Regions from separate parts of the Ornithinimicrobium ciconiae genome, predicted to be linked through region 2. Evidence: predicted binding sites of a transcription regulator. Region 2 holds the regulator's gene; the other holds the start of a gene.
What was found. The regulator HspR, encoded in region 2, represses chaperone genes until heat shock. The targets are predictions, from matches to a motif close to AAGTTGAGTCNNNNNGACTCAACTT.

Region 1: the regulator HspR is predicted to act here: its motif matches at 4,753-4,777, upstream of FNH13_RS17360 (ATP-dependent Clp protease ATP-binding subunit).

The regions. Positions count from the first base shown of each region.
Region 1 is NZ_CP041616.1:3,740,384-3,756,009, reverse strand. Features, by position in the region: gene lysS (lysine--tRNA ligase) at 1-164, shown strand, start outside; gene FNH13_RS17385 (histone-like nucleoid-structuring protein Lsr2) at 535-870, shown strand; gene ligD (non-homologous end-joining DNA ligase) at 970-1,830, opposite strand; gene ligD (non-homologous end-joining DNA ligase) at 1,862-2,824, opposite strand; gene ku (non-homologous end joining protein Ku) at 2,842-3,873, shown strand; gene FNH13_RS17365 (hypothetical protein) at 3,876-4,562, opposite strand; gene FNH13_RS17360 (ATP-dependent Clp protease ATP-binding subunit) at 4,847-7,357, shown strand; gene FNH13_RS17355 (winged helix-turn-helix domain-containing protein) at 7,725-8,345, shown strand; gene FNH13_RS17350 (S8 family serine peptidase) at 8,647-12,981, shown strand; gene FNH13_RS17345 (winged helix-turn-helix domain-containing protein) at 13,248-13,847, shown strand; gene FNH13_RS17340 (HhH-GPD family protein) at 13,837-14,733, opposite strand; gene disA (DNA integrity scanning diadenylate cyclase DisA) at 14,730-15,626, opposite strand, start outside.
Region 2 is NZ_CP041616.1:4,007,106-4,022,731, forward strand. Features, by position in the region: gene FNH13_RS18505 (HhH-GPD-type base excision DNA repair protein) at 1-298, opposite strand, end outside; gene FNH13_RS18510 (MFS transporter) at 394-2,202, opposite strand; gene FNH13_RS18515 (LppX_LprAFG lipoprotein) at 2,204-2,932, opposite strand; gene clpB (ATP-dependent chaperone ClpB) at 3,022-5,598, opposite strand; gene FNH13_RS18525 (hypothetical protein) at 5,777-5,962, opposite strand; gene FNH13_RS19885 (transglycosylase family protein) at 6,179-7,201, shown strand; gene FNH13_RS18535 (NUDIX hydrolase) at 7,297-7,857, opposite strand; gene FNH13_RS18540 (ZIP family metal transporter) at 7,926-8,726, opposite strand; gene FNH13_RS18545 (ribonuclease E inhibitor RraB) at 8,756-9,133, opposite strand; gene FNH13_RS18550 (HAD-IIA family hydrolase) at 9,201-9,998, shown strand; gene FNH13_RS18555 (S8 family serine peptidase) at 10,167-12,389, shown strand; gene FNH13_RS19710 (cell wall-binding repeat-containing protein) at 12,400-12,594, shown strand; gene FNH13_RS18565 (heat shock protein transcriptional repressor HspR) at 12,695-13,141, opposite strand; gene FNH13_RS18570 (DnaJ C-terminal domain-containing protein) at 13,245-14,249, opposite strand; gene FNH13_RS18575 (nucleotide exchange factor GrpE) at 14,408-15,088, opposite strand; gene dnaK (molecular chaperone DnaK) at 15,085-15,626, opposite strand, start outside.

The sequences.
Region 1 (15,626 bases), 270 kb from region 2:
ACGACGAGGCGATGCACCTGGATGAGGACTTCCTCCGGGCGCTGGAGCACGCGGCGCCCCCCATGGGTGGTCTGGGCCTGGGCATCGACCGCGTCATGATGCTCCTGATGGGCGTGGGCATCCGCGAGACCATCCTGTTCCCCTTTGTGAAGCCCGAGGTCTGACATGGGGTGGTGGGATAGCCTCTGGCCCGTCATTGCGGCCCTGATCCCCTCTGTGGGGTTGTTGTTTCTCTTCGCGGTGATCATGAAGCGCATTGTCGAGGCCGATAGGCGTGAGCGGGCTGCAGAACGTCGGTGGCACGCAGAGCGTGAGGCACGTGCGAAGAAGTCTGACGAGTCCGACAACACAAAAACCTGAGCGCGCGCTGACAGTTCGCCTGTCGTGTCGACCCCCCAGCATCACTCTCGCTAGGTCATAACACGGTCTTTCACTGTGGCGGTAGCCAATTCGTTTTGTCGTGGACTTTAATTCACGGTACATTACTGAGCGTCGCCGACGGCGGCCTTGGCCCAAGACAAAGAGGAGTGGCACATGGCACAGCGTGTCCAAGTGATACTGGTGGATGACCTCACCGGCGGAGAAGCGACTGAATCGGTCGAATTCGCGCTTGATGGTGTGACCTATGAGGTTGACCTGTCCGACGCGAACGCCGCGAAGCTTCGCGACGACTTTGCCCAGTGGATTGGTGTGGCTCGACGTTCCGGGGGACGTCGCCAGACCCGACGTGCAGGCCGGGGCGGGGGCGCCGGCGCGTCTCGCGACGACCTTGCCAAGATGCGGGAGTGGGGCCGTGCCAACGGCTTCAAGGTGAGCGACCGCGGTCGTGTCTCCAAGGAGCTGCAGGACGCCTACGCCGCAGCTCACTGAGCTCCGCACCTCCGTTGCTCCAGACCCATGAGGGTCTGGGGCAACGTGCGTATGACGCGGGTCCGCGTGCCGGTCCGGGCACCATCACCCCGCGTCGCCTCAGAGGAGGTCGCGGAAAGGCCGCTGGGTGAGCGGCTCACGTCCAGCGACCGCGGCCTCGATCTCCTCCCAGGTGCGTGGCGCGGCAGCATGTGGCTGCTCACGGCCCCGCAGCGAGTACGGACAGATCGTGGTCTTGGCGGCGTTGTTCTGCGACCAGTCCAGAAAGATCTTGCCGCCACGCTTGGCCTTGGTCATCTGCCACAGCACCAGGTCAGGATGCTCCTCAGTCAGGTGCTGCGCCAGGGCCTTGGTCACCGCGCTGACCTCGTCCGACGTGCGCACCCCGTCGAGGTCGGCATACAGCTGCATGCCCTTGCTGCCACTGGTCACCGGCCGGCAGTCCAGCCCGGCCCCGGAGAGTCGGTCACGCACCAGCACCGCCACCGTCGCGCACTCGGCCAACCCGGCGCCTGGGCCGGGGTCCAGATCGATCACGAGCCGGTCGGGCGGCTGGGGCACCCCGTGTACGTCGACGCGCCACTGGGGGACATGGAGCTCGAGCGATCCGAGATTGACCAGATAGACCAGTCCGGCCAGGTCCTCCACGAGCGGGTAGGTCACGCTGGTGCGTCCGGACCGCGAGCCGTGCCCCTGGATCTCCACCCGGGGTAGCCAGTCGGGGGCCCCGCTCGGCACGTTCTTCTCGAAGAAGCTCTCCCCGGAGACTCCGTGCGGCCAGCGGATCCGGGTGACCGGACGTCCGGCCAGCTGGGGCAGGAGACGGTCGGCGATCTGCACGTAGTAGTTCAGGACCTCACCCTTGGTGGTGCCCCGGGAGGGATAGATCACCTTGTCCAGGCTGCTGACCCGCAACGTGCGGCCCGCGACGTGCACGCTCTGGACCTCACCGCTGGCCATCAGGCACACCCAGCCTGTCGAGGACTAGCCATCACAGCTCACCATCCCTCTCCTCGGCACCCACGTCCGTCGGCGTGAGATCGCTGCGCCACCCCTTGTAGGCAGGTTGACGCAGTCGACTGCCCGCAGTGGTCCCGAGCGAGGCGATCTCCACCACCAGTTGTGGGGTCAGCCAGGTCGCACCGGCACGGTCCGGTCCGGGCACGTCGTCGACGAACGGGCACGGACCGACCGGGACCTTCTCGATGAGCTCGGCCAGTCGCGCACCCGCCCGCCCGGCCAGGCCGCTGCCCACCCGGCCGCGAAAGGACAGCCCACCGGGGACCGGCACACCGACCAGGACCGCACCCAGCCGGCTGCGGCCCGTCTCGGGACGCCACCCACCGACCACCAGGCTGGAGGTCTCCCGGTGCGGGAACTTGAGCCAGTCCGGGCTCCGCACCCCCGGCTGGTAGGTGCTGGTGACCCGCTTGCTGACGATTCCCTCGAGCCCCTGCTCGGCGGTGGCGCGCCACAGATCCGGCCCGTCGGCATACTGCGGAGAGATCTGCCAGCGCGCCCGGTCCGGCAGGATCTCCTCCAGTGCCGACCGCCGGGTGGACCAGGGCAGGCTGGTCAGGTCAAGGGCGTCCAGGCTCACCAGGTCAAAGACGAGGTATGTCGTGGGGCGGCGGTCCGCGAGCAGTCGCGCCCTGGTGGCCGAGGTGGTGTGCACCCGCTCCACCAACTGGCTGAAGGACGGGGTGCCATCGACAAAGGCGACCGCCTCGCCGTCGAGGATCAGGTCGTGGCCCAGGTCGGCGAGGCCGGACAGCTCGGGGAAGGCGACGGTCACATCGCGCTCGCTACGGGTGGTCAGCCGCAACTGCCCCTCGCGCACGGTGGCGAGCAGACGGATCCCGTCCCACTTGATCTCGTGCGCCCACCCGTCACCGTCGGGCACCCCGGCGCTGCCCGCAGATCCGGGCCCCGAGGTGGCGAGCATGGGTCTCATGGGTCCATCCTGTAACAGTGAGAGCGATCTGGAAGGGTGCCGTGTCGTTCGGACTGGTGAATGTGCCGGTCCGGCTCTACTCGGCGACCGAGAACCATGACCTGAGTTTCCATCAGGTGCGCAAGTCTGATGGGAGCCGGATCCGCTACAAGCGGGTTGCGCAAGCGGACGGCGAGGAGGTGGCCTACAAGGAGATCGCCAAGGGATATGAGACCGAGGACGGGAAATCGGTGATCCTGACCGACGAGGATCTTGCCTCGCTCCCCAACCGTTCCAGCAAGGAGATCTCGGTCGAGAAGTTCGTTCCGATCGAGCAGATCGACCCGATCCTGTATGACAAGGCCTACTACATCGAGCCCGATGCGATGGGCGCCAAGGCCTACGGTCTGCTGCGGGAGGCGCTGCGCGAGAGCGAGCGCGTGGCCATCGTGACGGTCTCGGTCCGGACCAGGATGACGATGGCGGTGCTGCGGGTCATCGACGAGGCGATCGTGCTGCAGACCCTGCTGTGGCCCGACGAGGTCCGTGACGTCGGCCAGCTGAATAACCTCGACGAGGTCTCCGAGCCGAAGGACTCCGAGGTCGCGATGGCCCGGATGCTGATCGACTCGATGGCCGGTGATTTCGAGCACGAGGAGCACGAGGACGACTACCAGATCGCTGTCGAGGCACTCGTGAAGTCCAAGATCGAGGGTGGGGACGTCACCGAGTCGCCGGACCGCGACGACGAGGAGGACTCCGGCGAGGTGGTGGACCTGCTCGCGGCCCTGCAGCGCAGTGTCGACCGGGCCAAGGCCTCCCGTGGGGAGAGCGGGTCGGACGACTCGGACGATGAGGAGTCCGGCAGTTCTGGCAGCAAGGGATCCGCGGCCGGGAGTGCCGGGACGCGGACTCCTGCCAAGAAGTCCACGTCGGCGAAGTCCACGTCGGCGAAGTCCACGTCCACGAAGAGCCCGGCCAAGAAGTCGACCGCCAAGAAGTCGACGGCCAGCAAGACGCCGGCGAGCAAGACGACTGCCAAGAAGTCGGCGGCCAAGAAGGCCGGCTGAGGTCAGGGAGCCGTCGTCACCGAGGAGTCGTCAGCGTCACCGGTGGGGCCGCCGGTCTGGTCGCCCCGGTCCTTGTTCTCGTGGATCAGGCTGGGGCTGCAGCCGTAGGTCTGGTCCGTCTCCCGAGCCAGCCGGGTGAGGGAGTCGTCCAGCAACCCGGTCGCCGCCCCCTCGGTGTCCAGCGGTGCCCGCATCACGAAGACGTAGGGCACCGGAGGCTCCTCGTCCAGGGCCCCGACCCGGGTCTTGCACGGGACGACGGACACCGCCAGGGTGTCCGCGATGTAGGAGACTCCGAGGTGCTCGGGCCCGGGGGTGGCCCCCTCGATCGCCATCACCTCGGCCAGCAGCTCGTCAGCCAGGCCGGGGATGTTGCGGTGCATCGACAGGCTCATCGCCACCTCGGTGTCGCCGTCGGCCGTCGGGAGCACCACGTCGCACTGGAACTCGTCCTCAGTGCTCACCGCCTCCACCTCGCGGGCCTCGGCCGACCGGCCATCAGTGACGGCATCAACGGCCTCGCTCGCGATCAGCCGACAGAACCAGTCCGGGTTCTGCGTCGGGGCGCCCTCGCTCGTCGGCCCGGCTGTCGTGGTTGTTTCTGCCGGGTCCTCACCCGAGGTGCAGGCAGTCAGTGCGCTCGCCGCGAGCAGGACGAGGGACAGGCTGAGCGTGGTGCGACGCTGCATGGATGTGACTCCTAGTCGGCCAGAAGGCCGTCGGGGGTGGTGCGGCGAGCGATTATGGCCCATCTTCCTGAAGGTTGCCCGTGAGGGGAAGCGTGCCGCACAGCAGGTGCCTACCCGGCGGGGAGGCCTACGCCGTGGGCGAACAGGGGCAGTACGAGCGAGCTGGTGTGGAACAGTGCTGCGCACGGCGGCGTTGAGCTCAGCAGACGCAAGTAGCATCAGGGTATGGACGGTCGTGCGGCAAGAGCACACAGGCCAGCCCGGATCGATTGTCAGGAGTGACGATGTTCGAACGGTTTACCGACCGCGCCCGGCGAGTTGTGGTGCTCGCGCAGGAGGAAGCGCGGATGCTCAACCACAACTACATCGGCACTGAGCACATCCTGCTCGGCCTGATTCACGAGGGGGAAGGGGTCGCCGCCAAGGCGCTGGAGACTCTTGACATCTCGCTGGACGCGGTCCGCGAGCAGGTGCAGGAGATTATTGGCCAGGGCCAGCAGTCGCCCACCGGTCACATCCCCTTCACGCCCCGTGCCAAGAAGGTGCTTGAGCTCAGCCTCCGGGAGGGTCTGCAGCTCGGCCACAACTACATCGGCACCGAGCACATCCTGCTCGGGCTGATCCGCGAGGGCGAGGGCGTTGCCGCCCAGGTCCTGATCAAGCTCGGTGCTGACCTCAACAGGGTCCGCCAGCAGGTCATCCAGCTGCTCTCGGGATATCAGGGCAAGGAGTCCGCCACCGCGGGCGTCGGCGCTGGAGCCCAGGAGGGCACCCCTGCCGGCTCACTGGTGCTCGACCAGTTCGGTCGCAACCTGACCCAGGCCGCGCGGGAGGGCAAGCTCGACCCGGTCATCGGGCGCGAGAAGGAGATCGAGCGCGTGATGCAGGTGCTCTCCCGGCGCACCAAGAACAACCCGGTGCTCATCGGGGAGCCCGGCGTCGGCAAGACCGCCGTCGTCGAGGGGCTGGCCAGCGACATCGTGCGCGGCGAGGTGCCGGAGACGCTCAAGGACAAGCAGCTCTACACCCTCGACCTCGGCTCGCTGGTGGCTGGCTCGCGCTATCGCGGTGACTTCGAGGAGCGTCTCAAGAAGGTGCTCAAGGAGATTCGCACCCGCGGCGACATCATCCTGTTTATCGACGAGATCCACACGCTCGTGGGTGCCGGTGCGGCGGAGGGCGCCATCGATGCGGCCAGCATCCTGAAGCCGATGCTGGCCCGCGGCGAGCTGCAGACCATCGGTGCGACCACGCTCGACGAGTACCGCAAGCACATCGAGAAGGACGCCGCCCTCGAGCGGCGCTTCCAGCCGATCCAGGTCAACGAGCCGAACCTGGCGCACGCCATCGAGATCCTCAAGGGGCTTCGGGACCGTTATGAGGCCCACCACCGGGTCTCGATCACGGACGGTGCCCTGGTCGCGGCGGCGACGATGGCCGACCGCTATGTCAACGACCGCTACCTGCCGGACAAGGCGATCGACCTCATTGACGAGGCCGGTGCCCGCCTACGGATCCGCCGGATGACCGCACCGCCGGACCTGCGGGAGTTCGACGAGAAGATCTCGCACACCAAGCGCGAGAAGGAGTCGGCGATCGACGCCCAGGACTTCGAGAAGGCTGCCCGTCTGCGGGACGAGGAGCACAAGCTCAGCCAGGCTCGCGCCGAGCGTGAGAAGGAGTGGAAGTCCGGCGACATGGACGTCGTGGCCGAGGTCGACGAGGAGCTCGTCGCTGAGGTTCTCGCGGCGGCTACCGGCATCCCGGTGATCAAGCTGACCGAGGAGGAGTCGAGCCGCCTGCTCAACATGGAGGACGAGCTGCACAAGCGGATCGTCGGCATGAACGAGGCCATCTCGGCGCTGTCCCAGGCGATCCGGCGCACGCGGGCCGGCCTGAAGGACCCGCGTCGCCCCGGAGGCTCATTCATCTTTGCCGGCCCCACGGGTGTCGGCAAGACCGAGTTGGCCAAGACGCTGGCCGAGTTCCTGTTCGGTGACGAGGACGCCCTCATCACCCTGGACATGTCCGAGTACTCCGAGAAGCACACGGTGTCCCGGATGTTCGGTTCGCCCCCCGGCTATGTCGGATACGAGGAGGGCGGCCAGCTGACCGAGAAGGTGCGCCGCAAGCCGTTCTCCGTGGTCCTCTTCGACGAGGTAGAGAAGGCCCACCCGGACATCTTCAACAGCCTGTTGCAGATCCTGGAGGACGGTCGCCTGACCGATGCCCAGGGCCGAGTCGTGGACTTCAAGAACACGGTCATCATCATGACGACCAACCTCGGCACCCGGGACATCGCCAAGGGCATCTCCCTGGGCTTCTCGGGTGGCAACGACGGAGCCAGCGACTACGAGCGCATGAAGAACAAGGTCACGGACGAGCTCAAGCAGCACTTCCGCCCCGAGTTCCTCAACCGCGTCGACGACACCATCGTCTTCCCGCAGCTCACCCAGGAGGAGATCGTCCAGATCGTGGACCTGATGGTCGCCAGCCTGGACGAACGGCTCAAGGACAAGGACATGGGCATCGAGCTCACGCCCGTGGCCAAGAAGCTGCTCGCGGTCAAGGGTTACGACCCTGTGCTGGGTGCGCGGCCGCTGCGTCGCGCGATCCAGCGAGAGATCGAGGACGCGCTCTCCGAGAAGATCCTGTATGGCGAGCTGGTGCCTGGGCAGATCGTCCTGGTGGACGCGACGGCCGAGGACCGCACGGGGGAGTTCACCTTCTCCGGTGCGGCCAAGTCCGAGACCCCGGACACCGTGCCCGTCGAGGAGGCACAGCCCGGCGCCTGATCGGCACCGCGCACGACATCGCACCACAGCAGGCCCCCTCCGCGACCGCGGAGGGGGCCTGCTGCCGTCGTCGCCCTGGGTGCGAGCGCCGGCGGGGTGCTGCCCTCGTCGCCCTGGGTGCGAGGGCTGGCGGGGTGCTGCTGTCCGGCCGGGATCTACGGGGCAGGCCAGCCGCTGTCCCGCCCGAGGCATTCTTTCGGTCAAATCTGGGTCAAGCCCCTTGCTTGCGTGGCCCACTGCTGGATAACTGGATCCCAGGGCGCGGCCGCGCCCGCGGGACCGGGGAGGAGTCGAGTCGGTGGAGCACCATCCAGCGGCGGCGTCCGAGGGCAGCCGTCCTCTCGCGTGCGAACCCCTCGTCGTGGTCGTGGCAGACACCGCTGAGGAGCGCCTGTCATTGACCGCGGGCATCCCGGCCTCGTCCCCGATCCTCCTCGTGCGAGATGTCACCCAGGCGCGCCAGGTCCTGGCCCAGTTGCCGGGCGCCTCGCCAAGCCGGCGCTCCGGCCCCGGACGCACCTCCCCGGCGCGGCACGCCGCGCCCAGCAGGGGACACCGCGGAGCGGGAGTCCGCCCCCCGCGCCGCGTGGTCGAGGACGGACCCGAGCACCGGGCCGACCCGATGGACCAGGTGTGCTCCGACGAGCCGATCCGATCGGGGGTGGCTGCCCCGTTGCAGCTGCGCGAGGACCGCCTGTCCCTGACTGCCGCTGGCCGAGAGGTCATGCTCACCCGTCTGGAGTTCGCCCTCTTGCAGCACCTTCTGCCGCGGATGGGCGAGGTCGCCACCTTCGAGCAACTCTCTCAGGTGGGCTGGCGCACGCCCTACCTCGGCAACGGAGCCCACATGCACGCAGCGGTCGGCCGCCTCCGTCTCAAGCTCGCTGAGCTCGGCGTCCCGGTGGAACTGGAGGCGGTCCGAGGTCTCGGATTCAGACTCGTGGGACACCGACCGACACCCGCGGTGCAGGAGGCGGTCGGCAACTGAGTCACTGGTCCGCACACCGTCCCTGCGGACGGTGGTTTTGTGCTGTCCAGATCAATTCCGTTGCGCCACAATTGTATACGTTGCCTATGAGTTGCCCATCTCATGTTGTTGTCCGGCTCTCAGGATCTTCCTAGGTTCGGTTGATAACCGGGGACAACCCTCGGGTCACCCACCGTATGGAGGAGGAGTCGTGGCCGTACACGGACACCGTGCACGTCGATGGCTGGCTGCAGTAGCCGGCGCATCGCTCGTGGCATCGGGATTCGGCCTGGCAGGCGCCAGTGCCCAACCCCCGCAGCCCATGGCAGAGGTCGGAGCCACCGACAAGATCGATGAGGAGGTCAGCGCCCAGATCGAGGAGAAGGGGGCTGCTGACTTCTGGGTGCGCTTTGACGGGCGCCCGGACATGTCGCAGTTCAGTTCGATCAGCGACTGGGACGCGCGGGGTCAGGCCGTCTACGACGCCCTCACCGAGAGCGCGGACGCCAGCCAGCAGGACATCCGCGAGCAGCTGGACGCCGACGGCGTCGATTACCAGGCGTTCTGGGCCACCAACGCCATCCGCATCACCAGCGGCGACCAGTCCCTGGTCAGCACGCTGGCCGCGGACTCCGGGGTCGAGGGCATCTACCCGACCACGACCTACGAGGCGCCAGAGCTCGTCGAGGCCGACCGAGAGATGTCGCCCTCGGCAGTGGAGTGGGGCGTCGCCGACATCAACGCCGACGACGTCTGGAGCACCTACGGCGTGCACGGCGAGGGCATCGTGGTCGGCAGCATCGACACCGGTGTCCAGTGGGACCACCCCGCGCTCGTGGACGCCTACCGCGGCAACAACGGTGACGGCACGTTCACGCACGACTACAACTGGTATGACGCAGCGGGCACCTCTCCCGAGGTCCCCGCTGACGGCAACGGGCACGGCACCCACGTGACCGGCACCATGGTGGGTGACGACGGTGGGGAGAACCAGGTCGGTGTCGCCCCCGGCGCCACCTGGATCTCCGCCAACGGTTGCTGCCCGAGCGACCAGGCTCTGATCGACTCCGGTCAGTGGATGCTGGCGCCGACCAAGCTGGACGGGACCTCCCCGGACACCACCAAGCGTCCGCACATCATCAACAACTCCTGGGGCACCACGCTGCCGAGCAACGACCCCTTCATGGAGGACGTGATCGAGGCCTGGGACGCCGCTGGCATCTTCAGCATGTGGGCCAACGGCAACAGTGGCCCGGCCTGCAACACCTCCGGTGCGCCGGGCAGCCGGATCATCACCTACTCGGTGGGCAACTACAACTCGAGTCACGCCATCTCCAACACCTCGGGCAAGGGCGCCGGTCAGGACGGGGAGATCAAGCCCAACATCGCCGCCCCGGGCAGCGCGATCCGGTCCTCGGTTCCCGGCAACGGCTATGCCAACTACTCAGGCACGTCGATGGCTTCGCCGCACGCGGCCGGCGCCGTCGCGCTGCTGTGGTCGGCAGCCCCCTCGCTGGTCGGTGACATCGAGGGCACGCGTGCCCTGCTCGATGGCACCGCGATCGACACCGAGAACCTGACCTGCGGTGGCACAGCCGACGACAACAACGTCTTCGGTGAGGGTCGTCTCGACGCGTTGGCACTGATTGAGGCGGCTCCCACCGGTGACACCGGTGAGCTGAACGGCACGGTCACGGACGCCGACACCGGCGACGCGATCTCCGGGGCCAACGTCGTCATCGTCGGTGAGGCAGAGCGCACCACCGTCACCGATGCGGAGGGCACCTACTCCTCGCTCCTGGTGGCCGGTGACTACGACGTCACTGTCTCCAAGTTCGGCTACGGCACCGAGACCGAGTCGGTCACTGTGCCCGCCGGTGGGACCGCGACGCTGGACTTCGACCTGGAGGCCCAGGAGTCCACAGCGGTCTCCGGTGTGGTCACCGATGGCTCTGGGCACGGTTGGCCCGTCTACGCGAAGGTGTCCGTCCAGGGCACCGACGTCAGCACCTACACCGACCCGGCCACGGGGGAGTACACCCTCGCCCTGCCGATCGGAGCCGACTACACGCTGGAGGTCGAGGCGCAGTACCCCGGCTACGAGACCGCCACGGTGGTCGTCAGCCCCCAGGGCGCACCGCTCACCGGGTCGCGCGAGTCCGCCAAGCGGGTTCCGCAGGTCGTGCAGGACATTCAGGTCATCGTGGACGCCGACAGCTGTGTCGCCCCCGGTTATGCGCACAGCAGTGAGGGTGTGGTCGAGTCCTTCGACGGCACCGAGACGCCTGAGGGCTGGACGGTGACCGACGACGCGGGCACCGGTCAGGTCTGGCTGTTCGACGACTCGAGAAACCGTGGCAACCTCACCGGCGGTGAGGGCGGCTACGCGATCGTCGACAGTGACAACTACGGCAGCGGCGGCGTCCAGGACACCTCCCTGGTCACCCCGGTGGTCGACATGAGCGCGCTGGCTGAGCCCGTCATCGGGTTCAAGCACGACTACAACGCCTTCCTCGGCACCGGTGAGTCCGGTGAGGTGGACGTGAGCATCGACGGCGGCGAGACCTGGGAGACGCTGGCGACCTACACGACGGACAGCCGTGGTGAGGTCGTTCTGCCGATGCCCACCGCCGCCGGTGAGAGCGATGTGCAGGTCCGCTTCCACTACTCCGCTTCCTGGGACTACTGGTGGCAGGTTGACGACGTCTTCGTCGGCAACCGCACCTGTGAGCCCAGCATCGCCGGAGGTTATGTGGTCGGCACTGTGGCCAGCGCCGAGACCGGCGAGGGCATCGTTGGCGCCTCGGTGACCAGCGTCGAGGCTCCCGAGGAGTCCGCGACGACCGTGGCCACTCCGGACGACGAGAACCTCGACGACGGCTTCTACTGGATCTTCTCGACGCTGACCGGCGCCCACGACTTCGAGGCCACCGCGCGTGGCTACGAGAGCGTGACCCAGTCGGTTGACGTGGCTGAGGATGACGCCGTCCGGGCCGACTTCACGCTGGGCTCCGGCCTGGTGGACGTCAGCCCCGACTCGATCACCACCTACGTGCAGCTCGGTGACTCGGTCACCGACAAGCTCACGATCAGCAACACCGGCACCGGTGCTGCAGAGGTGACGCTGTCCGAGCTCGCTGGCGACTTTGAGATCCTGCGGGCCGATGGCACCAAGGAGCTCATGAGCGAGATGCACAAGACCGAGGGTGCTCCGCTGCAAGAGATCGAGGCTGAGGTCTCCTTCGCCCAGCACGCGAGCGGTCTGGCTGCTCAGGCCGAGCCCGCTGCGCGCGGCGTGGCCGAGGCACCGTGGACCGACCTGCCGCAGCTGGGTTCGGTCAACATGGATGGCCGGGCGGTCAACCTGGACGGCACGTGGTACCTCATCACGGGCGGTTCGGGTTCGGCGTCCTACGCCGATGTGCTGCGCTATGACGCAGAAGACATGAGCTGGACCGCGGTGGCGCCGCTGCCCAGTGCCCGCAACGCGGTCACTGCAGGTGTCGTCAACGGCCAGATCGTCGTCTCCGGCGGCTGGGTCGCGGCAGGAACCACTGCCGAGACCTTCGTCTACGACGAGGGCGCGGACAGCTGGACCGCCGTGGCAGACAACCCGGTCGCGGTCTCGGCCGCCGGCCAGGCCGTCGCAGACGGCAAGCTGTACTCCGTGGGTGGCTGCTCCAGCGCCGATTGCACCCCGATGTCGAACGCCGTCACGGCCTACGACCCGGGCACGGACACGTGGGAAACCCTGGCCAACTACCCCGCGCCGGTGGCCTTCGCCTCCTGCGGTGGGATCAACGGCGAGGTCTACTGCACCGGTGGCAACGGCGGTGCCGCAGGCACCGCAGCCAGCTACGTCTACACCCCGGACACGGACACCTGGACGGCTATCGCGGACGCCCCGATCGACACCTGGGCGAGCCAGTACGCGGCAGCCAACGGGATGCTCATCGTCAACGGCGGTGTGCAGGGTGGCACCATCACCAACGCCACCTTCGCCTACGACCCGTCGACCGACGAGTGGGTGGACCTGCCCAACTCCAACACCGCGGTCTACCGTGGTGCGGCGGCGTGTGGGTTCGGCAAGTTCGGCGGGTCCTCTGGCAACTTCAACGCCACGGCCAACACCGAGTACCTGCCTGGGTTCGACGACTGCGGCGCAGCCGGCGCCGACGTCGAGTGGCTCTCCCTGAGCGCCACCGAGCTGACCATCCCGGCCGGTGAGAGCGTCACGGTTGACGTGACGACCGACGGCAACGTCGCACAGCCGGGTGTCTACACCGCAGGGATCAAGGTGAGCGCCAACACGCCGCAGTCCTTCGACCCGATCCCCGTCACGATGCACGTCTCCCCGCCCCGTCCGTGGGGCAAGTTGATGGGCAACGTCTCGGGAGTGGACTGTGACACGGTCACGGCGCCGATCGCCGGCGCCACGGTGGACATCACCCCGACGCGGACCGATCACCCTGGCTGGGTGCTCTCGACCGACGCCGACGGTGACTACGCCACCTGGGTCAACACCCAGCACACCCGCCCCGGTGGGGTGCAGATCATCGCGGCCAAGGACGGCTGGCGGCCGAAGGCTGCCACTGCTGACCCGGCACGTGGTGTGGTGCGCACGGTGAACTTCACGCTCGCGAAGATCGGATGCTGAGGCTTCACCCTGGGAACTGATCCCACCTGAGGATCAGGTCACGGGACGGCCCGTCCGGAGCGCTGCTCCGGGCGGGCCGTTTCTCTGTGATCTGCCATGAACTCCGGCAGGTTGAGCGTCCGGTCGGACACACGACCGCCAGCAGACCCGATTCCTGTGGCCACATCGTCTGGGTTGAGCAAAGGCTTGACCAAGTCTGTTGCGTTACCCCGCGGTAGGAGGCAAGTTGGGTTCGGGTCGCGAAGGTCGCGGGGTGAGGAGCACGGGTGTCGGCGCAGACAACGTCAACGACGGAGCGGGTGCAGCCGCCCGATCGCCCCTCCCGCTCCACCGCGCTGATCGTTCTGGTCGCCCCTACCGTCGAGGACCGTGCTGACTTCCTGGCCCAGCTGGATCCGTCCGCACCGGTCCTGATCGTCCCGTCCGTGCCGGCGGCCCAGCGCCTCATGGAGCCGGAGCCACCCGGGGTGCGACCGCGGACCGAGGCGCTGGCGTCCAGGCAGGGCACAGCGCCTGGCACGACGGCCCGACCGGTCAGCGGGGTGCGCGTGCACGAGGATCGCCAGGCGGTCGGGTTCGGCACCGCCGAGGTGTCGCTGACCCCCCTGGAGTTTGCCCTGCTGCGGCTGCTGATCCGCGAGCCCGGCCGGGTCTGGCGGTTCGACGAGCTGGTGCGGCGCGTCTGGGGCACCGAGCATCTCGGCGACGCCAGCCAGGTGCACGCCGTCGTCAAGCGCCTGCGGGCCAAGCTCACCCGAGAGCGCGTGCCCGTCGCCATCGAGGCCGTGCGCGGCGTAGGTTTCCGTGCGGTGCGACGACCGGTTGCCCCGCACGGCCGGTCCCTGAGCCAGACCCCTAGTCGGTGAGCCCCGGCAGCTGAAGCCAGCCGGGCTCCACCTGCTCGACCAGGCCGTCGGACAGCAGGCCCGACAGGGACCGCGCGAACTGGTCGTTGTCGGGCCAGTGCTCTGCCAGGTCACCGACGGAGATCGGACGGGCCGACGAGCGCAGCTCGGCGATGATCACGCCGCGGCACTGCCGATCGGTCCCGTGCCAGGCCTGGGTCCTGCGGGGCGGGCCGGCGTAGGCGGGGGACCCAGTGGCGACCCAGGTGCAGTGGGCGGCCAGCGGGCACCGCGAGCAGTCCGGGGACCGGGCGGTGCAGACCAGTGCGCCGAGCTCCATGACCGCGACGCTCCAGCGGGCGGCGATCGCCGGGTCCTCGGGAAGGAGTGCCTCGGCCAGCGTCAGCTCCGCAGCGGTGAGCGAGGGAGCGGGCAGCGCCAGGCCGGAGACTGCCCGGGCGTGCACCCGGCGCACGTTCGTGTCCACGACCGCCGCCCGGATGCCGAACGCGAAGGCGCCCACGGCGGCCGCGGTGTACTGCCCGACCCCGGGCAGTGCCCGCAGGGCCCCCAGGTCAGCGGGCACAGCACCGTCGTGACGCTCGGTCAGGGCCACCGCACAGCCGTGCAGGCGCAGCGCCCTACGCGGGTATCCCAGGCGTCCCCACGCGCGCACCGCCTCCCCAGGGGCCACCGCCGCCAGGTCACGCGGCTCCGGCCACCGCGCGAGCCATTCGGCCCACACGGGCAGGACCCGAGCGACCGGTGTCTGCTGGAGCATGACCTCGGAGACGAGTACCCCCCACGGTGAGCAGTCGGGCGCCCGCCACGGCAGATCGCGGGCGTGGGCGGCATACCAGGTCAGCAGCGGCTCGAGCAGGTGCGGCTGGGTGGACTGAGCGGTCACACGTAGCGTTCGAGGATGCTCGACTCGGCCAGCCGGGACAGCCCCTCGCGCACCGCGCGGGCTCGGCCCTCACCGACCCCCTCGACGGTCATCAGGTCCTCAAGACTGGCGGAGAGCAGCGCCTGCAGACTGCCGAAGCGCTCCACGAGCCGGTCGATCACCACAGCAGGCAGGCGGGGGATACGCGACAGCAGGCGGTAGCCGCGCGGGCTGACGCTGGCATCCAGGCCGTCGCCGACCACGATGAACCCCAGGCATCGGGCGGCAGAGGTCAGGTCGAGCAGCTCGCCGCCGCTGACCGAGGACAGGCAGCCCAGCACCTCCTGGACCGAGTTGTCGTCGGTGAGGTGTTCGGCGTAGTCACGGATGACCAGCTCGCGATCGTTGCTCAGCCCTCCGGTCAGTTCCTCCAGCTGCAGGCTCATCAGTCGACCGTCGGTGCCCAGCTCCAGGGCGTACTGTGCGATCTCCTCGCTGATCCGGCGCACCATCTCCAGGCGCTGCAGCACCGCGGTGACATCACGGATCGTGACCAGGTCCTCGATCTCCAGGGCCGACAGGTTGCTGCTGACCTCGTCCAGGCGCGACTTGTAACGCTCCAGCGTCTGCAGGGCCTGGTTGGCCCGGGACAGGATCGCGGTGGACGCCTCGAGCACGTGTCGCAGGTTGCCGACATAGATCGCCACGATCGCCATCGACTGGCTGACCGAGACGACCGGGTGGCCCGTCTGCTTGGCGGCGCGCTCGGCCGTGCGGTGGCGGGTGCCGCTCTCCCGGGTCTCGATCGAGGGGTCCGGCACCAACTGGGTGGCGGCCCGCACGATGCGGCTGCCGTCGCGGTCCAGGACGATGGCACCGTCCATCTTGGCCAGCTCGCGCAGGCGCGTGCTGGA
Region 2 (15,626 bases):
CGCCGTAGTCACGCACGATGGCGGTGGCGAGGTCGTGCACACGCTGCCCCATCGACTTCGGGAACCTATGGACCGCCGGTGGTGTGGCGCACACGGCGATGAACTCGTCCGGATCCATGGCTGCGATCTGCTCCGCGTCACACGCGCCCAGCCGTTCCTCGATCTTGCGTGGCCCCGCAAAGGCCACCTCCATGGGGATCTGCTGGTCAAGCAGCATGCCCGTCAGGAGAGCGAAGGGATTTTCGGACAGCAGTCGGTCCGCCTCGGGTTCACCGACCAGGTGCAGTTCACGGATCATGGCTCCGATCCTGCCACCAGCCGTACAAAACCTCTCCAAGAATGCGTCGCAGCCCAACCAAACCTTCCCAAAAATGGGTAGGCCCGTCCCGGACCCTAAGAATGGGTGGTGTGCCGGACGCGGTGCCAGCCGAGGGCGACGGCAATCAGCGCCGCAGCGAGGGTGGCGATCGCTGCGCCGCCAAAGACCGTCTGCACCTGCACCACGGCCGCATCCAGCAGCGCGTCGGAGTCGGTCGGGTCGGCCAGCTCGTTGACCGCCTGCTGGAAGCGGCGCAGTCCCACGGCAGTGAGCAGGGCCAGTCCGACGACCATCCCGACCATCCGGGCCACGACCACCAGGGAGCTCACGGTCCCGTGCGTCTCGTGCGTGGAGTCGGCGAGGGCCGCGTCGTTGACCGGGGCGATCGCCAGGCCGATGCCAAACCCCGCCACCGCCAGCAGGGTGGTGCTCATCCCCGGCTCGTCGAGTGCACCCCGGGTCCACCCAGACATCCCCCACAGCGCGGCCGCCGTCAGCGCCAGCCCCGGGGCCGCGACCAGCCCCGGCCCGAGCCGCCTGAGCAGGAAACCACCGAGCACCGCACCGACCGGGACCGCGACGAGGAACTGGATCAGCACGAAGGCGGCCTCGGTCTCGGTGGTCCCCTCCGTGAGCCGGGCGAGCAACGGCACGTCCACGACCACGGCGACGATCGCGGTGCCGACCAGCAGGCTGACCACCAGGGCCGGGAGCACCTTGCCGTGGACGACACCACGGGCGATCAGCGGGCTGTCCGCCGTGCGCTGCCGGACCGCGAAGGCCAGGACCGACAGCGCACCGACCGGCAGCAGCCACAACCCCCAGGGTCCGAGCACCTCCTTGGCGGGATCGGCCGAGGAGAAGGTGAGCACGAGACTGCCGAGCGCGATCGCGATCAGCAGCGCCCCCAGGACATCAGCGGCCAGGAGCATGGGCAGCCAGCGGGAAGCGGTCAGCACCAGGAGCAGCAGCAGCGCAGCCATCGCCAGCGCGCCGATCGGGGTCCAGACCCGGGAGGTCGACTCGCCGAATGGCACGAAGGGCTCGCCGTAGGCGACGGACGTGGTCAGCGCCTCCGGAGCGATCAGCGCCAGGGATGCGGCCACGACGCCCACGATGCCCACGAGCCACGCCAGGACAGTGACCACCCGGCTCCGCGTGCCAGGTCGCCCCGCCCTCACCTGGCGATCTTCATCCGTATGCCGACCCGAGCCCATCTGGTGGCCCGTCGCCTCATCCGTGCCCCCGTCGAGCTGACCATCCAGGCCGTCGGGGCGGATCAGCCACACCGCGACGAAGAACACCAGGCCGAGTGCGGCGTTGACCCAGAAGATCCCCCGCCAGTCACTGACCAGCAGGATCGCGGCACCCAGCAGCGGACCCAGGACCGAGCCGAGTTCCTGCACGGCACCGACGATGCCCAGCGGCATACCCCGTCGTCCCGGCGGCCAGAGGTCGGCCACGATCGCCAGGGTCGCGGGCACCAGCCCGCCACCACCCAACCCCTGCAGGAAGCGTCCGCCGATCATCACCGGCAGCTCGACGGCGATACCGGTCACCAGTGAGCCGACGACAAAGATGGCCAGGCAGGCCAGCAGGATCGTGCGCCGGGACATCAGGTCTGCCAACCGGCCGATGAGGGGCAGCACCGCGATATAGCCCAGGAGGAACCCCGAGATGATGGGGGTGCCCTTCTGCAGCGACTCGATCCCGAGCCCCGCGCCAGCCATCATGTCGGTCAGCGCCAGCACCACGACATAGGTGTCGGCGGCTGCCAGGGCGACCGCGACGGAGGCGACCGTCAACAGCGACCGGGCACCCCGGGACTTCCCCGCAGGGCTCGACGGATCGTGCCGCTGGGTCACGGCGGGGGTGGCTCCCACGTCAGGGAGCGGTGACGGTGACCGGCTCGCCGTACTGATCGATGGTCACCTCGTAGGTCGCATCGTCCGGCGGATAGAACGGTCCTGTGATCGTGACGGTGCGCACCTCCCAGCTGTCCTCGATCAGCCCGTAGGCGACGTCAAAGTCCTGGTCGGCGTCGCCGACATACAGCAGGTCCACGACCGACTGGCCGGGCAGCGTGCCGGTGATCTGCTGGGTGACGTCCGCTCCGACCCGGGTCTGTTCGCCGAACTCGGCACCCTCGGTGAGGGTGAGCAGGCCCGCGAGGCCGTCGTCCACGTCGAACAGTCGCGCCGGGTCGGGCACCTTGAGGTCCTCGGGTGTGGTGGAGATGAAGCCGGGACTGAAGGGCAGTTTCACGTAGAGCGTGTCGTCGACCGCGATGGTCGGCACGTCCGCCTGCACCCCGGCGACCTTCGCGGTGATCGTCCCGTCAAAGGCCGCGGGCTCCATCGTGCCGCTCCCGCTGGCCTTGAGGATGATCGCGCTGTCCGGCAGGTCGATGCCCTCGAGCACCAGCCGGACACTGCCGGCCTCCACGAGGGTGGCGTGTGCCTGCTCGAGCCGGTCGCTGGCCGTGGGCTCGGTCGTGGTGGCCGCGTCCGTGTCCGGTTCGTCACCGTCGCTGCACGCAGTGAGGGTCAGTGCCGTTGCGACGACCAGCGCCAGCGGCAGCCCCGCACGCCTCGTGTGCCCGTTGATCCTCATGGTCCCCTCCGTGCTGGTCGCGGTGTGTCCTGCCTCAGTATGCCGCGACGCACCCCGCTCACCCACCGAACGCACCGTGTGGGGGGATCTCAGGACAGGGCGATGCTCTGCCCGTCGTCGGCGACGCCGACCCTGACCGTGCTGCCGTCACCGATCTCGCCGGCGAGCAGGCCCCGGGCCAACCGGTCCCCGATCTCGGTCTGCACCAGTCGACGCAGTGGCCGGGCGCCATAGGCCGGGTCATACCCTCGCTCGGCGAGCCACTCGCGTGCCGCGTCGGTCACCTCGAGGGAGATGCGCCGGTCCGCCAGGCGCTGGGCCAGGTGCTCGACCTGCAGCCGGACGATCGTGGCCAGCTCCTCACGGCTGAGCGGGTCGAAGATCACGACCTCGTCGAGCCGGTTGAGGAACTCCGGCTTGAACGCGGTCCGCACGGTGGCCATCACCTGATCCCGCTTGGTCTCCTGGTCGGTCGTCGGGTCGACCAGGAACTGGCTGCCCAGGTTGGAGGTCATCACCAGGATCACGTTGCGGAAGTCGACGGTGCGGCCCTGACCGTCGGTCAGGCGGCCGTCGTCGAGCACCTGCAGCAGGATGTCGAACGTCTCTGGGTGGGCCTTCTCGACCTCGTCGAGGAGCACCACCGAGTAGGGCCGGCGGCGCACCGCCTCAGTGAGCTGACCACCCTCCTCATAGCCGACATATCCCGGAGGAGCACCGACCAGCCGCGCGACCGAGTGCCGCTCGGAGTACTCGCTCATGTCGATGCGCACCATGGCGCGCTCATCGTCGAACAGGAAGTCGGCCAGGGCCTTGGCCAGCTCGGTCTTGCCGACGCCGGTCGGGCCGAGGAACAGGAAGGACCCGGTCGGCCGGTCCGGGTCGGCGATGCCGGCCCGGGAGCGACGCACCGCGTCGGAGACCGCACGCACCGCGGTCCGCTGACCGATCAGCCGCGTGCCGATGACGTCCTCCATGCGCAGCAGCTTCTCGGTCTCACCCTCGAGCAGGCGCCCGGCCGGGATGCCGGTCCACATCGAGATCACGTCCGCGATGTCGTCGGCACCGACCTCGTCCTTGACCATCGGGGCCTCACCGGTCACGCCGGCGGTCGAGGCCGAGGCCTCCGCCTCCTGGGCAGCCGTCAGCTGCGTCTCGGCCTGCGGGATCTCGCCATAGAGCACCCGCGAGGCCGCCTCATAGTCACCCTCGCGCTGCAACCGGTCGGCCTGCGTGCGCAGCTCGTCCAGGCGGGCCTTGAGCTCACCGACCTGGTTGAGGCCGGACTTCTCCGACTCCCAGCGGGCGGTGAGGGCAGCCAGCTCCTCGCGCTTGTCGGCCAGGTCGGCGCGCAGCCGCTCGAGCAGCTCGGCCGAGCCCTCGTCCGACTCCGCAGCACGGGCCAGGTGCAGCTCCTCCATCGTCAGCCGGTCGACGGCACGCTGCAGCTCGTCGATCTCGACGGGGCTGGAGTCGATCTCCATCCGCAGCCGCGAGGCCGCCTCGTCGACCAGGTCGATCGCCTTGTCCGGCAGCTGCCGACCGCTGATGTAGCGGTCCGACAGGCTGGCGGCGGCGACGAGGGCCGTGTCGGAGATGGCGACCTTGTGGTGCGCCTCATACCGCTCCTTGAGCCCACGCAGGATGGCGATCGTGTCCTCCACACTGGGCTCGCCGACATACACCTGTTGGAATCGGCGCTCCAGCGCCGCGTCCTTCTCGATGTGCTCACGGAACTCATCCAGCGTGGTGGCGCCGACCAGCCGCAGCTCACCGCGGGCCAGCAGTGGCTTGAGCATGTTGCTGGCATCCATCGACCCCTCGGCCGCACCAGCTCCGACCACCGTGTGCAGCTCGTCGATGAACGTGACGATCTGGCCGTTGCTAGCCCGGATCTCGGCGAGCACGGCCTTGAGCCGCTCCTCGAACTCGCCGCGATATTTCGCACCGGCCACCATCGAGCCGAGGTCCAGGGCGATCAGCCGCTTGCCGCGCAACGACTCGGGCACGTCACCGGCCACGATGCGCTGGGCCAGCCCCTCGACCACGGCCGTCTTGCCGACGCCGGGGTCACCGATCAGGACCGGGTTGTTCTTGGTGCGCCGCGAGAGCACCTGCACGACGCGACGGATCTCGCTGTCCCGCCCGATGACCGGGTCGAGCTTGCCCTCACGGGCGATGGCCGTCAGGTCGGTGCCGTATTTTTCGAGCGCGTCGTAGGTCGCCTCGGGGTCCTGGCTGTCGACCTTTGCGCCGCCGCGCAGGGCGGGGATCCGCTCGCGCACCGCGGCGGCGTCGATCCCGAACTGGCCCGTCTCGGCGAGGGCGAGCAGCAGGTGGTCGGTGGAGACAAAGCTGTCACCCATCGTCTGCATCGCCTGCTGCGCAGCCGCGAGTACGCCGTGCAGCTGGCGGGAGGGCTGTGGGTTGCCGACCGTGGAGCCCGAGGCACTCGGCAGTCCGGCCAGGACCGTGTCCGCAGCCTGGACGGCGCTCGCGGCTGAGGAGCCGACGGCGTCCAGCAGCGGGCCGGTCGTGGTCTCGGTCTGTCGGGCCAGGGCACGCAGCAGGTGCGCGGGCTCGATGTGCGGGTGTCCGGCCGCAGCGGCCTCGCGCATGGCGGTCGACACGGCCTCCTGGGCCTTGGTCGTCAGGTGCAGATCCATCGTGTGCCGTCCTCTCCCGCATTTTCGTAACGGTTTCGTACGCCCTCCCCGTATTTTCGTAACGGTTTCGTAGGCGTGCGCGTGGCACGTTGTCCGTGTCCACGCCGTGAATGTCACTCTGGTCAACCGGGTCAAACTTGAGTCTATTCCGCTCAACCTTGCCCTTTCGCGGCGCCGCTCAGGCCAGAACGAGCGACTCCTCTCGTGCCCTGCTGACACCGTCGCGCAGCGCGATGACCTGCGCCTCCTCCCCCAAGAGTGCCTGGCCGGTGACCAGAGCAGACGGCCGCAGCGGCAGGGGGCGACCGTCGGCAGATCGCGCCTGCCCATCCACGGTCGTCCAGAACTTCGGCACGGGTCTCATGGAGCCGATCCTGGCACGCCGTCCGGGGCAGTTCAGCAGCGAAGGGGTGGACCAGGGCGGCACATCTGGCTACTCTGACCCCTGGTGTGCGCACGTTTGCCCCCGGCGCGTCCGCGCCCGCGCACCACATCTGAACCCGACCTCACCCCGGAGGGGACGTGAGAGCCGGGCGGCCCGGACCGTCGGTCCGGCGTCGTCCGCGCCTAGGAGAAGACCATGACCACACACCAGACTATGCGTGTCTCGCGACGGATGACCGCACGGCTCGCCGGTGCGACCACGCTCGCAGTGGCGGCTGCTGGGCTGGCGATCGCGCCGGCCCACGCGTCCTACACCCCTGAGGTGTGGGACCGGGTGGCCCAGTGCGAGTCGAGCGGCAACTGGCACATCAACACCGGCAACGGCTACTACGGCGGTCTGCAGTTCTGGCACCCCACCTGGAAGTCCTATGGCGGCCAGGAGTATGCCGGCTACGCTCACCAGGCCAGCAAGGCCGAGCAGATCGCGATCGCGCGCCGCGTGCTGCACACTCAGGGCCCCGGCGCCTGGCCGGTCTGCTCGGTGCGCGCCGGCCTCACCCGCGACAACGGTGGGGCAGACCCCAACGCTCAGCCCGGCGACGGCGGCAGCGAGGCGCCCATCGAGGTCACCCGTTATGTCAGCGCCAGCACCGCGGCCAACGTCCGCTCCGGACCCGGCACCGGCTACAGCATCGTGGGATCCAAGGCCCGCGGCGCGCAGGTCAGTGGCACCCTGAGCAACGGCTGGCTCAAGATCGCCGGCGGGCAGTACATCAGCTCCGTCGTGCTGTCCACCAACCCCGTCGACGGCGGCGAGAACCCCGGCGAGGTCACCCGCTACGTCAGCGCCAGCACCGCGGCCAACGTCCGCTCCGGACCCGGCACCGGCTACAGCATCGTGGGATCCAAGGCCCGCGGGGCCCAGGTCACCGGCACCCTGAGCAACGGCTGGCTCAAGATCGCCGGCGGGCAGTACATCAGCTCCGTCGTGCTGTCCACCAACCCCGTCGACGGCGGCGAGAACCCCGGCGAGGTCACCCGTTATGTCAGCGCCAGCAGCGCGGCCTATGTCCGCTCCGGCCCGAGCGGGGGCTACGGCGTGGTCGACACGGTCTCGCGCGGGACCAAGGTCACCGGCACGCTCAGCTCCAACGGGTGGCTCAAGATCGGGGCCAACCGGTTTATCGGCCCGTCGGTGCTCTCCAGCACGCCAGTCTGACGCCTCCGCGACTCGGGCCCGGCCACGTCAGGTGGCCGGGCCCGAGTTGCGCACCCGCGCAACACGGCGCGCGTGCATGTGGAGGTGCGAGGCGGTCACCCGAGTCGGGCACGCGCCGCCTGCACCGCGTCCAGGAGCTCCCCGGCCAGGTCGGGCGGTCCGTTCGGCCGGCCGAGCGAGATCACCGGCCACCACCGCACGTCCAGCGACTCCTCGCTCACCGCGTGCTCGACGCCGGGAGGCGCCACCGCGACAAAGCGGACGTCCAGGTGGTGCACTCCAGGACGGTCACCGCAGAACGGCACCTCGTGCTCATCCAGGTGGATCGGCACGGGGTCGATCCGCAGGCCGGCGATGCCAGACTCCTCGGCGGCCTCCCGCAGGGCCGCGTCGACGAGCCGTTGGTCCTCGGGCTCGCAGTGCCCACCAAACTGGAACCAGCGGCGAGCGCGGGCGTGCAGGGTCAGCAGCACCCGGTGCCCGTCGTCGGAGAGGACGACCGTGCTGGCCGTGATGTGGTCGGGATAGCACGACCGCTGCATCCCGTCGGGGCAGTCATAGAGGTGCCCCCCGAAGCGGTCCCGGAGCGCAGCCTGCTCACCTGTCGGGGGAACCCACGCAGTCAGGACCCGGAGGGCGTCGCGGTGCAAGGTCACGACACCCATTCTGTATGCCGGGGCTCAGGGAGGCGGACAAGCCCCGACACTGCGCAACAGACCGAGTATTACGACGAGGCCAGCGCGGACGTCAGGGCCAGGCTCACCCACACCGTGCCGCCGCCGGCAAGCAGCCCGAGGAGCGGCTGCGCCGGGTGCGTCCGGTAGCGCCAGGCCGCCGGGATCAGCTCGCGCACACTGAGTGCGATCATCATGCCCGCGACCAGGGCCAGGGTGAGGACGAGCAGCTGCTCGGGTAGCACCGCGCGCAGCACGAAGTAGCCCACGACCGCTCCCAGCGGTTCGGCGACGCCGGCGACCGTCGCCCATCTCAGGGCGCGCCCCCGGTCCCCGGTCGCGGCATAGATGGGGGCAGCGATCGCCATGCCCTCGGGGACGTTGTGGATCGCGATGGCCACGGCCAGACCCACCCCGAGCTCTGGTGCCTCCAGCATGGCCAGGAACGTCATCAGACCCTCGGGCGCATTGTGCGCCGCAATCACCACCGCGATCAGCAGCCCGCTGCGCATCAGTCGTGGGTCGTGGTCCAGTGGCAGGGTCAGGGGTTCGGAGTTCACGCCCCGGACGACGCGCTCTGGCAGCAGCGCGTCGATGAGCAGCACCAGCAGGCAACCCGCTGCCAACGCGCCGACGGTCCACCAGCCGTGGTGCGCCACCCCGGAGCTGCGCAGTGCCGCCAGGGCCAGCGGCAGGATCTCCACCACCGAGAGCACGATCATGAGCCCCGCCGCGAAGGCCAGACCGGCGGACAGGGTGCCCCGCCGGCGCAGGCCTCGGTGCAGCGCCAGCAGCCCACCGACCACGGTCGCGGACCCCGCGAGCGCGGTCGCGGCGATCGCCCAGATCATCGAGAAACGTCCATCGCAGCAGGCGTCAGTCAGGTCAGGTTCAGCCCAGCCACCGGGAGATCAGCCCGGGTCCTCGGCCGTGACGGGTGGTCGCGGGTCTGCCGGGTCGTCATACCAGCCGTCGTGGTCCACGGCCAGGGTCGCGAAACGCTCGCGGAGCCCCTCGTAGGCCCCACGCCGGAGGCGTCAGGCAGCCGTTGGTCGACGACGTGGACCGCCCACTCGTGCGCCTCGTCGTCATCCTCGGTCCGGGACGCCTCCCGGAGGACCGAGACCTGGGCGAAGCCCTCATCCTGGAGCTCGTCGGCGACCTGCCGTGCGGTCTCCCGCTCGGGGAAGATCAGCAGGTGCTCGGCCCCGGGCCGCCCCGGACCCGCGGTGTCGTCAGGCTCGCTCGCGCTGTCCATGCGGTCACTATCTCACCGCGGCGCGCCGGGGTGGTCGGATCCGTGGTGCCCTGGGACGATGTCACTCATGACCGAGACGCTTCCCGTGGACTGCTGGCTCACCGACATGGACGGGGTGCTGGTGCACGAGGAGCGGGCCCTGCCCGGTGCGGCAGAGTTTCTGACCGAGTTGGTGGAGACCGGCACGCGCTTCCAACTGTTGACCAACAACTCGATCTTCACCCCCCGGGACCTGCGAGCCCGGTTGGCCACCGGAGGGATCGAGGTGCCGGAGGAGGCGATCTGGACCTCGGCCCTGGCGACCGCACAGTTCCTGGCCGACCAGCGTGAGGGCGGGTCGGCCTATGTCATCGGCGAGGCCGGACTCACCAACGCGCTGCACGACGTGGGCTATGTGATGACCGAGCGGAGCCCGGACTACGTCGTGCTCGGTGAGACCCGCACCTACTCGTTCGAGGCCATCACCCGGGCCATCCGGCTGGTGGAGGGCGGCGCACGGTTCATCGCGACCAACCCTGACCCGACCGGCCCCTCGGCGCACGGGCCGCTGCCCGCCACCGGCTCGGTCGCCGCCCTGATCACGCGGGCCACCGGGGTGGAGCCCTATTTCGTCGGAAAGCCCAACCCACTGATGATGCGCAGCGCCCTCAACCGCATCGACGCGCACTCCGAGCACACGGTCATGATCGGCGACCGGATGGACACCGACATCATCAGCGGGCTGGAAGCCGGCCTGCGCACCATCCTGGTGCTGACCGGCTCGACCGCTGCAGACCAGGTCGAGCGGTTCCCCTTCCGACCGACCCGGGTGTGCGACTCGATCGCCGACGTCGTTCCTCTGGTCCGGGAGTTTGCGCGCGCCTGAACAGTGAGTGCAATATCACGCTCTCCCGCACAGCGTCTAGGACTCAGGTTGACCTGACAGCGCCACTATGTCTAGTTTGGGTCGGGGGCGCCCGTGGGGGGTGTCCTGCACCACCGTCGGCACTGAGGCGTTGCGACGTCTCGGGTCGGCTCGATCGAATGGGGAATCGTGATTCACAAGAAAGAAACCGCACGCGGCGCTGTAGTCGCCGTCGCGGGGTTGGGCTTGGCGGTCGGCATGATGCCGGCTCTGAGCGCCAACGCCGCGCCGGAGACCACCGACCGCGACGAAGCGATCATCAGCAGCGAGGTCCAGTCGCAGCTCGAGGCGAACGGCACGACTGACGTCTGGCTGTCGCTGGGCGACCAGGCCGACCTGTCTGCCGCTCACAGCATGTCGTGGGAGGACCGGGGCGACTACGTCTACAACACCCTCCAGGCCCACGCCAAGGAGACCCAGGCCGACCTGCTCGCCGAGCTGGACCGCGCTGGCGTCGACTACCAGACCTTCTGGATCAACAACTCCGTCTTCGTCGAGGACGCCTCCGCAGAGCTGGTCAGCTCTGTGTCGTCCGGCGCGGGCGTGGAGCGGATCATCCCCGAGCTCGTTCCGGAGCTCATCGAGCCCGTCGAGGGCCTTGCGGAGACCTCTCCCAACGCCACCGAGTGGGGCCTTGACGACATCAAGGCTCCCGAGATCTGGGACACCTACGACAACCGCGGTGAGGGCATCGTCGTCGGCACGTTCGACACCGGTGTGGACGCCTCGCACCCGGCCCTGGTGAACGCCTACCGCGGCACCGAGACCGGCAGCGACGACTACAACTGGTTCGACTCCAGCGGAGCCAGCGACACCCCGACCGACCCGCACTGGCACGGCACTCACGTGACCGGCACCATGGTCGGTGAGGACGGCGAGAACCAGATCGGTGTCGCCCCCGGCGCCCAGTTCATCGGCACCACCGGCTGCTGCGTCGACGGCGCGGACGTCTTCGCGGCCTTCGAGTGGTTCGCGGCCCCGACCCGGGTGGACGGCACTGGCGCCGACCCGGACATGCGCCCGCACATCATCAACAACTCCTGGGGCTTCACCGGCTACCAGGACTCCGAGCCCGAGCTCATCGCGCTGCTCGACCCGGCCCTTGAGGCCTGGGACGCTGCCGGCATCTTCGGTGTCTTCAGCGCTGGCAACTCCAACATCTCGGTTGACCCGCCGGACCTCGGCCCCTGCGACACCATCTCCAACCCGGCGTGGCACGACGGCGCCCACTACGTGGTCGGCGCCACCGCGCCCGGCCGCACCATCACCGACTTCTCCAGCCGTGGCCCCGGCCAGGACGGCACGCCGGGCGTTGACATCACCGCCCCGGGCGCTGGCGTCCGTTCCTCGGTGCCCGGCGGCGAGTACGGCCTGTCCGACGGCACCTCGATGGCTGCACCGCACGTCTCCGGTGCTGTTGCCCTGCTGTGGAGCGAGCACCCGGAGCTGATCGGTGACCAGGACGCGACCATCGCGGCCCTCGACGGCGCTGCTGTCGACCAGGCGGACCCGGAGTGCGGCGGCCCCGACTCCAACAACCCGACCTTCGGTGAGGGTGCTCTGGACCTGGTCGCGCTCTTCGAGTCCCTCGAGGACGAGGAGCCGGCTCCGATGGTCGAGCGTGTCTTCGGCCCGGACCGCTACCGCACCGCTGGTGAGGTCTCCGAGCTCTACCCCGACGGGGTGGACACCGTCTACGTCACCTCGGGTGAGGGCTTCCCGGACGCGCTGACCGGTTCCTCGGCCGCGGCCCAGGGTCTGTTCCCCGCTGCGGGCACCATGGAGACCCCGGACGGCGACGCTGCTCCGGTCCTCCTGACCAAGCAGGCCAAGCTCACCAACTCCACCTCGGACTACATCTCGACCCTCAACCCGGCCAACATCGTGATCCTGGGTGGCACGGGCACCGTCGGCCAGGTCGTTGAGGACACCCTCAACGACCGCTTCGACGCGACCGTGAGCCGGGTCGCCGGTGAGAACCGCTACGAGACCGCCGCCGAGCTGGCGTCGATGTTCCCGTCCGAACTCCCGGTCGTGTACGTGGCCTCCGGCATGGACGACGCCTACCCCGACGCACTCACCGGTGCGGCGCTGGCGGGCAAGGACGGCGCTCCCGTCCTGCTGACCAAGACCGACTCGGTCCCGGCCGCGACCGCTGAGGCGCTGGCCGAGCTGAACCCGCAGAGCGTCGTCGTCCTCGGTGGCACCGCCGCCGTGAGCGACGCCGTCGCCACCGAGCTCGGTGCGACCGACCGCCTCTCCGGCGCGGACCGCTACGAGACCGCGGTGGACGTGTCCAGCAACTACGCGGCTGACGTCTCGGTCGTCTACATCGCCAGCGGCACCGACTAACCCCGACGCTTTGTCCAGCTCCGCGCTGGCTGGCTCGGAGGACGTCCCGGTCCTGATCACCCGTCAGGACAAGCTGCCGAACTCCATCGTGGCCGAGCTCAACCGGCTCTCGCCGGAGCGCGTGGTCATCGTCGGTGGCACCGGTGCTGTCTCCCAGGGCGTTGAGGACCGCCTCAACGAGCTCTACCCGGGCTGGATCGGCTGACGCTGACCCCACCCGCTGAGCCCTAGGGCTCACCACACCAAGGCCGCCGGGCCGGAGCATCTGCTCCGGCCCGGCGGTTCTTTGGGTTCAGGCTGAGAATTCAGAAGGGCAGGGGACGCCACACCGCAACAGCCGTGGTGGTTGGCTCCTGGCGTGGTCGGGTGCCCGGCCGCATGACGACAGTCTGTCCCGCCGGCCCGGCAGCAAAGACGCGGCTGCGCGCCTCGAGGGCACTCACCAGCGTCCGGTTCTGCTCTAGCAGTTCGGCAGCCCGGGACTGCAGCGCCTCGACCTGGAGCTCCAGCTCCATGATCCGTTGGATGCCGGCCAGGCTGATGCCCTCCTCCTGGGAGAGCCGTTGCACCTCGCGCAGCCGATCGATGTCCCGGGCCGAGTACCGTCGTCCCCCGCCGCGGGTCCGTCGAGGGGTGACCAGCCCGAGGCGGTCATACTGCCGCAGCGTCTGGGCGTGCATGCCCGCGAGTTCGGCTGCGATGGAGATGACATAGACAGGCGTGTCCTGGTCCGGCCGGGTCTTGGTGGCCATCGTCTCCTCCTTCGCGATCTGTCGACAGTCGGGCCCGCGCGTCGCCGGACCCGTGGTCACCGGCGACGGTCTGGCTCCACCAGCCTAAGCCGGGTGGATCGGGTCACTGCTGAGCCTGGCGGAGCAGCTCCGCACGTGGGTCGGTGCCCTCTTCCTCGGCGGCGAGCAGCTCGACGGCCTCACGGGCCTTGTCGGTGAGCCGCTGCGGGACGATGATGCTGACCTTGGCGAGGAGGTCACCGGTGGCACTCTTGGTCGAGATGCCACGACCCTTGACGCGCAACACCCGTCCGGACGGGGTGCCAGGGGCCACCTTGACCCGGACCGTGCCGCCGTCGAGCGTGGGCACCTGGACCGTGGCCCCGAGCGCCGCCTCCGCAAACGTGACCGGCAGGTCGACGGTCACGTTGTTGCCGTCCCGTCCAAAGACGGGATGCGGGCGCACCGAGACCACCAGCATGAGGTCTCCCTGGGGCGCGCCCGGGTCGCCAGCCATCCCCTTGCCACGCAGCCGGATCTTCTGGCCGTCCTTGACGCCGGCGGGAATGCGCGTGGTGATGTGTCCACCCTCGGGGGTCTGGAGGGTGACCGTGTCTCCGGTCGCGGCCTGCATGAAGTCGATCGTGGTGCGGGCCTCGACGTCCCGGCCGCGACGCGGTCCGCGGGTGGCACCGAACGGTGAGCCCCCGGCATACTGACCGCCGCCACCAAACCCACCGAGGAGGTCATCGAGGTTGATGCCCTGTCCCCCGGAGGTGCTGAACCGGGTGCCGCCACCGCCCCCTCCGCCGCCGAACATCTGGGCAAAGACGTCCTCGAAGCCCGCGCCGCCCCCTGCCCCGGGTCCGCCGGCGGTGAACCGCGCACCGCCACGCGACATGGCGCGGACGGCGTCATACTGCTTGCGCTGCTCCGGGTCGGACAGTACCGCGTAGGCCTCGCCGATCTCCTTGAACTTCTTCTCCGCCGCGGCATCACCTGGTTTGGCGTCCGGGTGCCACTCGCGGGCGAGTTTGCGGTAGGTCTTCTTGATGTCCTTGTCGCTGGCGTCCGCGGGCACACCGAGGATCGCGTAGAAGTCCTTTTCGAACCAGTCCTGACTGGCCATGTGTTCCTCACCTCCCATTTTCCGAGTGGTTTTGCTGCCGCCACCCGCATTTTCCGAGTGGTTTTGCTGCTCGTATGCCGAACCCGCACCGGCCGCGTGCCACTCCAGGGGGACAGGGGGCCGGTCGGGGCGGCGCGCTCACGCCGCCCCGACCATGATCATGCCGGGTCTGCCACCGCAACGCGCGCAGCGCGCACCACGCGGTCGCCGACCTTGAAGCCCGGCTGCATGACCTGGACGATCGTCGTCTCGGTCGCGCCCTCGGGCAGGTCGGCCTCGGGCAGGTGCATCAGGGCCTCGTGGACGGCGGGGTCGAAGACCTCACCGACGGCACCGAGGCGCTCCACCCCGAACCGGCCCAGCGTGGCCTCGAGCTTCTCCGCGATGGCGAGCAGGGGCCCTTCGGCGAGTTCCCCGTGCTCTTTGGCCATGTGCAGGTCGTCCAGGACCGGCAACAGGGCTTCCACCACGGTGGCGGCTCCGGTCTCTCGGTCCCGAGCGCGGTCGCGGTCAACGCGCCGCTTGTAGTTGACGTACTCAGCCTGGAGGCGGCGCAGGTCCTCAAGCCGGTCCGCCGCGAGCTGGGTGTCGGGGTGCTCCCCGTCTCCCTCCGCGGCCGGAGCCTCGTCCTGTCCGTCTCCGGGCAGCGCCTGCCCGACGTCGCCGGCAAAGGCGTTGTCGTCTCCGCCTGCCACCTCGGGCTCCTCGGCAGCTGGCGCGACCGGCTCGCGGACCTGACCGGTCTCTGGATCCAGTCGTCGCTTGTCCCGGATCACCGGGCCGGTGGGGCCGTCGGACTCACCGTCCCACGGCCCACCGGCACCGGTGCGTTCCGTCACTTGGACTCCTCGTCGTCCACGACCTCGGCGTCGATGACGTCGTCGGCCGTGGAACTCTGGTCAGCGTCCGTGCCCTGGGCACCGGGGAAGCCGGCACCGTCACCGCCCGGGAAGCCCGCGCCGCCCGGGAAGCCTCCGGCCTCGCCACCCTCAGTCTGCTGGGCCGCGTAGATGGCCGAGCCCATCTTCTGGCTCTCGGTGGACAGGGTCTCCATCTTGGCCTGGAGGTCCTCGTTGCTTGCGCCCGACTCCGGCTTGAGCGCCTCCTTGAGGTCGTTCAGCGCGGTGTCGACCGTGCCACGCAGGTCCTCCGGCACCTTGTCACCGGAGTCGGTCAGGAACTTCTCGGTGGAGTAGACCAGCTGCTCCGCGGTGTTGCGGGTCTCGGTCTCCTCACGGCGCTTCTTGTCCTCCTCGGCGTGCGCCTCGGCGTCCTTGACCATGCGCTCGATCTCCTCCTTCGACAGCGCGGAGCCGCCGGAGATCGTCATCGACTGCTCCTTGCCGGTGCCGCGGTCCTTGGCGGACACGTGCACGA